DNA from 2 places in the Bacillus sp. FSL K6-6540 genome. Region 1 is predicted to be linked to the other one. Evidence: predicted binding sites of a transcription regulator. Region 1 holds the regulator's gene; the other holds the start of a gene.
The links. Region 1 encodes LexA, which represses DNA repair genes until DNA is damaged. Its sites were predicted from a motif close to CGAACATATGTTCG; they were not measured.

Region 1 (3,131 bases):
AGCGCCAACAGGATATACAAGCTGACGCCAACCCAATTCAATACATCATTGCTTCCGCCGGCTGCCTGTGAAGTTGCCGTTCCGAGAAGCGCATACAAACCGGCCAATGCAACAAGCACTAACGGAAGTACATACTTACGTCCCTTAAACACGTCATGCTTATCATTAATCGCAGACCCTTGATACGAGGTCAATCCCTGCTTTTTGCGCTGTTTGTTAAGTTGCGACATATTTTTGCTGACTTTTCTTTCCCATGAACGTGACATTTGGTTCCCCCTGAACTCATAATCAAAATGTTTATAAACCATATAAACTTGGGGTAACCGTAATCGATTATCCGAATGGCCGGTACCCCAAGTAGTATTATGCTATCCTTCGATCTGTTCACGGATCCTCTAAATATATATCCTTGAACGGTTATCGACTAGTGCTTTAATCGCGGGCCGCCTTTTTGTTCGTTTTCATCAACCCATTCAATCGATTCCAGCTGTTGTCTAAAGTTACTGCGAATATTGTTAAGGTATATTTCCCGAAGCTCGGCCCGTTCTTTGAGCTCCTCCTCGGTCAGCCCTTCATTCTTCTTCTTTCTTGCTAATACATTGATGCGTTCTACCAAAGTATCGATGTCCATGACTTCTCCTCCAATTTCGATATCATGTATAACTTAAACATGTGAAAAAGAGCTTGTCAAGGCAACTGAGCCCTTGCAAACTCTTCTCAGAACAAATAGGAATATATGATGCGCATAAACGAATACCGTCTATGGGGAGGAAATCTATAGTTATCTATTGTAAACGCGCTATTACGCGTAAATGATTCAATCTGACAAGCAGAATATGATGTGTCATTAAACAGGAAGTAACCAGCCGTATGTGGTGATTATATGGAGTATGAATGCCTATTGGTTGAAGCAACGTCAAATCACCAAACCGGCAATGACAGCACTTCCCCAGCCTGTATGTCCGGACCCTTCAATCCGTTCATTCTTCGTATGCTATCCAGATATACGCGTGTATCCATATCCGCAGGTTTGTGAAGGGAAGCAATTCGCCACAAGCTATCGCCATATTGAACGATCACCTGCTTCTCTCCAGTCGGCTTCTCTGTCCCACCGGCAAAAACGGAATATGCACCTGTCCAAAAGATGGCCACAATTAGCAGGGTGAACAACAGTTTATTCAAAGGGATCGAAGCTATCTTCGATTTCAAGTAAATGCCCCAATTCTTCGATGATTGTTCTGTTACCACCGGAACGTTCTCATAAATGCTGCGGTATGTACTGTATTTCAACATGGAATCATCATCTCCCAAACAAGTGTTCTCTTATGGATTCATCTTAACACGAACACTTGTTTGATTCAATACCCAAAAGAACATTTGTTCTATTTTATTTTAGAACTTATGTTTGTACGAACGGTAGTTCTATGTTATAATTTTCCCAAACGTTACTAAATGGGGTTGATACGGCATGTCGAAAATATCCAGCCGCCAGCTGGCGATCTTAGAGTTTATCCGCAACGAAGTTCGTAGCAAGGGTTACCCGCCTTCTGTCCGGGAAATCGGCGAGGCTGTCGGACTAGCTTCCAGTTCTACGGTCCATGGTCATCTGGACCGTTTGGAGAAGAAAGGCCTGATCCGCCGTGACCCTACGAAACCAAGAGCGATCGAGCTGCTTGGCCAAGAAGAATCCGAGAGCGCGAATCTGTTTACGCACACCATAGCCAGAGTGCCTGTCGTCGGGAAAGTCACAGCAGGCGTGCCGATTACGGCCATGGAGAACATTGAAGACTATTTCCCGCTCCCTCAGCATTACGTGGGCGACGATAAAGTGTTCATGTTGTCCGTAGTCGGCGACAGTATGATTGAAGCCGGTATTCACAGCGGTGACTACGTCATCGTTCGCCAGCAGCAAACCGCGGACAATGGTGACATTGTCGTTGCAATGACAGAAGAAGATGAAGCAACCGTGAAGACCTTCTATAAGGAGAAGGATCATGTACGATTGCAGCCGGAGAATCCTACCTATGAGCCGCTGCGCTTGAACCATGTTACGATTCTCGGGAAAGTGATCGGTCTCTTCAGGGACGTACACTAATTCCATAGAATTATGAATAAGAGGTTACCTTCCTTATTTGGATGGTAACCTCTTTTTTAGGACATGCACTAGAACGTTCCGGTCTTACGCAACACTAGAACCAACGCATTTTGCCTAAGATCTAATTGATACATTCTTTCAGAAACATAATCCGGCGAACCTTCGCCTCCCGGTCCCTCCGTAGACTGCAGAACAAGCTTATTCTCCTTCACCTCGGGAGCCGTACCTGGTCTATAATACGAAAAGTAGGATACCAAGGACTCATCCTGAAATCGAAGCTGCACGGCATTACCCGTTTCATGCTCTACGGCGAACGCATAGATTTGTATGCCATGACAGTCCCTATATTGCGGTGCCAGTATAAATACATCGGCATCTTGAAACGGCAAGCGAATCATATCAACTGGAGCAGATGTCGGTTGAATAAATGTAAGCCCCTCCAGCGTAGTGACTTCATTTGTAACTTGGTTAGTACTATACTGCACGCTGTAGTTTCCGGTAAACGACCGATCCGTTTCGATACCGAAGCAGCTCGGTGCACCCAATGTCGTTATTTTTTCCTGTCCAACTGCAATAACGTTTAACCGTCCTTCATCCGTTACGCCTTGTGCCCGGATTGTCTCCTCCTTAGTAGGGGGCATAGTCCCTGCTCTCTGTTGTTCGTCCCTGCCATAAGGCAATTGAAAGGCAAATAAAATAATCAGAAGCATGAACCCGCCAGCTAATCCAACTTGTAAGTACTTTCGACGTTTAGGTTTGCTGTCGGTGAAAATCACGGACCTATGCACGTTTTTTTTCATTTCGGAAGTGAACTTTTCATCTGTAAAGGGAGCTTTTTTCGCCCGGTTGTACCAGCCTGGTTTATCCTCATTCATCGTTCTTCTCCTTCATTAGGTTTTGCACTCTTTTCCTGGCCCGATGCAATCTTGATTTTACGGTGCCTGTCGCAATATGAAGCAGCTCCGCAATCTCATGCATCGGCATTTCATAGTATAGGTCCAGGACCAATACTTCCCTAAGCTTGCTCGGCAAAGTC
Region 2 (3,131 bases), 830 kb from region 1:
CAATTCCTTCCATATCGAGGTTCATCAGCATCGTCTCCGTATTGGCACCGGGAAAGCTGATATTCAGGATGTGAGGTAGGTGATGTTCCGGGTTTCCATTGATCACAAAAGAATTCTCGCCAATCTCCTGACGAAGCCCGTCAAGGAGGGTCGATCTCAGTTCGCGATAATGCTGGATCCGCGTCTCCATATTCTGCACGGTCCATTCCACTGCCGCCGCAAAACCGGCGATTCCGGCCATATTCTCTGTTCCGGCCCGGCGCTTTTTCTCCTGCAGCCCTCCGAACAGACGGGGAGATACGCTGAGTCCCCTGCGGACGACCAAAGCGCCTACGCCCTGCGGCCCGTTGATTTTGTGGGCGGAGAAGCTCCACATATCCACCGGCAGCTCGCGGCAGTTGATCGCCTCCGAGCCCAATGCCTGAACGGCATCGGTATGGAATACGATTCCGCGGCTCCGGCATAACTCGCCGATTTCGGCGATCGGCTGAACGGTGCCTACTTCATTGTTGCCGTACATGATGGTCACCAGCGCCGTGTTGTCCTGAATCGCGCCCGCAATGTCCTCTACAGAAACACGCCCTGTAGGGTCCACCGGGACATAGGTAACCTGGCAGCCCCGCCGTTCCAGCTCATGGCAAGTGTGGAGCACCGCATGGTGCTCCACCGCTGACGTAATCACATGTCTGCCTTCCACGCCCAAGGACTCCAGCAGTCCCAGAACAGCCAGGTTATCGCTCTCGGTCCCGCCTGCGGTAAACACCAGCTCGTCCGAATGGCATCCTAACAAAGACGCTATTCGATCACGCGCCCCGTTCACGATCTTCTTCGCTTCCCGTCCAAAAGCATGGACGCTCGAAGCATTGCCGTATTGGCTCGTCATGACATTCATCATCCGCTCCGCGACCTCCGGATGAACCGGGGTTGATGCGGCATGATCCAAGTATACTGATTTCATCTCCGTCGTCACCCTTAAATATAAAACATATATCTGACAGGATGTACAAGAGTAAAGTTCATTCTACAACAACCCTTTCAGAATCAAGATTTTAGCGTATTCTATCATAGTACAACCTACAAGGACAAACAACAACCTACAAGCTTTTTTGTGGGTAAAGTGTGGGTTCTGAATTACTCAAGGCCCATTGAAAAAGGACTCCGCCGTTATGAGCTGGAGTCCTTTTTCCACAAATTTCTTTTGTTCAACTTACCGAAATTACCTCATCGATCTTAATCCATTGCCAGCGATCTTCAGCTATGGACAATTTGATTTCCCGTCTGAACGTGTGGATCAATACGACAATACCTGTTAACTCTGTATCCTCATACTCATCAAACAGCCTTAATTTAATGGGACGGTGCTCATGAAACGACTCGGCCAGTGCTTGCTCAATCAATTCCATTTCCTGTGGATCCAAGGTTGGCCGATCTTTCCTACCCTGTTTGAGCTGTAGCCGAATTATGGCTTCCCTATGTTCTGGTATCATCATACGACTGGACTCCCAAAGACCGTTCCCATCTAATTTTGTCATTTACAGTGCCCTCCTTAACTTTGCCGGTTTGGTCATTCACAAAACAAGAACATTTGTTTGTATTATATGCGAACTAACGTTCCCTGATCAATGTAAAAAAAAGCCACCGCGCTCTATGCCTCGGTGGCTTCTTCATTCACATATTCAATTAATTCAGTTACGCTGTTTAATTCTAGCGCCTTGTATACCTTATCTAAATTATCAGGGGACCATGCTTTTGATTTGTTCTTGACCATATCCAGAATTGTAGGATAGCGGATTCCGGTCATTTCAGATAATTGATTCGCATTCATTCTCTTTTCAAATAGTATTCTGTCCAGCTTGAGCTTGAACATTTCGATCACCTCACCTTCATTATATACGATTATCGTTAAATGTAAACGATATTTGAATAATTTATACGAATATCGTTGACAACTATACGAATTTCGTATATAATTAAATTATAAAGGAGGTGAGACAAATGGATAAAGTGTTAATGGAAGCTTTTGAAAAGCTCCAAAAACGAGAACACCTCCTTAGAGTGACCCGAGACCAGATGGGGCTAGGACGGATCACCAAGGAGGAGTTCAAAAATCGTGAGGAACAGATACTTGGACGGTATGCCCTCACGGAAGCTGAACAGCGGGCGTATGACCTGCACCACCGCATGACGCAGCGCAAGCGTCGCGGATAAGTTTCAGGGAGAGGGGCCGAGATCAGGCCCCTCTTTTCTTACGCCGCCGTACCTGTTTCAGGTTAAAGGAATCATATTCAAATATCAACTGGTCGAATTGTTCCGAAGTGAGATAGACCAGAGGTACCAAAACGTTGTCCTGTACGGCGTAGTCGAGATACTGGATTTTCTTAGACACCAGATTTCCCTCCTTTGCTCAGGATCAGTTTTCACCATTATATATCAACCGTCAGTATATTTAAACTTCCGATAAACAAAAAAAAAGAACCTCGCAAGCCTAAGCCAGCGAGGTTCTTCTTACCGATGCCCTCGGTTTTGTTGATATTATATTTCATTTGGGACATTTTGTAAATCTACTTTTCTGATTCAATTGCCTGCAGCTGCTTCTCCAGCTCCGCGATCCGGACGGTATTGCCACCGATCAATTTAAGGAAGTTCTTCCGCAGTCGATACATCATAACCACTTGCTCCTCTCGCGTGACGGGCGCGCCTGGCCGGCTGCCGTCCACATACCCGTTCTTCTTCATCTCTTCCCAAGCAGGAGCTGCCCAGGGACTGACCACGTTAATATCACGTTCCTTGGTCTCTTTCACAGGCTCCTTTCCCCCTTTCACGACATCGTATTGATACAGGTTGTACTCATCCATAATGGCGATCAGCTTATCCGCATACTTCGGATCCGTCGCATAACCCGCCTCTTGGATCTCCCTCGCGGCCGTCTTACCGTCCACCCCGATAACCTTCTTGTATTTGTTACGGTCCCAGCTAACCCCGTTCAGGATCAGCTTAGTATGATCGGCGATGGACTCGCCCCAATTGTTATAGGCACGGAAGGCGGCGTCTACTTTGATCGGCTTCCCGTTCACGTATTCGGTTGTTGGCATCGTGCAGCTGCCGGCAGGCCCTTTGCCCTTGATCCCGAA

Region 2: a site for LexA is predicted at 1,579-1,592, ahead of MHH82_RS08335 (YolD-like family protein). Genes of this name have one in related genera too.

What each region holds. Positions count from the first base shown of each region.
Region 1 covers NZ_JBBOXH010000001.1:2,733,191-2,736,321, reverse strand. Annotated here, with positions in the region: gene MHH82_RS12265 (hypothetical protein) at 1-266, opposite strand, end outside; gene MHH82_RS12260 (DUF896 domain-containing protein) at 425-631, opposite strand; gene MHH82_RS12255 (LysM peptidoglycan-binding domain-containing protein) at 922-1,293, opposite strand; gene lexA (transcriptional repressor LexA) at 1,469-2,095, shown strand; gene MHH82_RS12245 (hypothetical protein) at 2,164-2,970, opposite strand; gene MHH82_RS12240 (RNA polymerase sigma factor) at 2,963-3,131, opposite strand, start outside.
Region 2 covers NZ_JBBOXH010000001.1:1,902,880-1,906,010, reverse strand. Annotated here, with positions in the region: gene MHH82_RS08340 (cysteine desulfurase family protein) at 1-958, opposite strand, end outside; gene MHH82_RS08335 (YolD-like family protein) at 1,203-1,532, opposite strand; gene MHH82_RS08330 (helix-turn-helix domain-containing protein) at 1,646-1,867, opposite strand; gene MHH82_RS08325 (hypothetical protein) at 1,996-2,208, shown strand; gene MHH82_RS08320 (hypothetical protein) at 2,231-2,386, opposite strand; gene MHH82_RS08315 (glycoside hydrolase family 73 protein) at 2,562-3,131, opposite strand, start outside.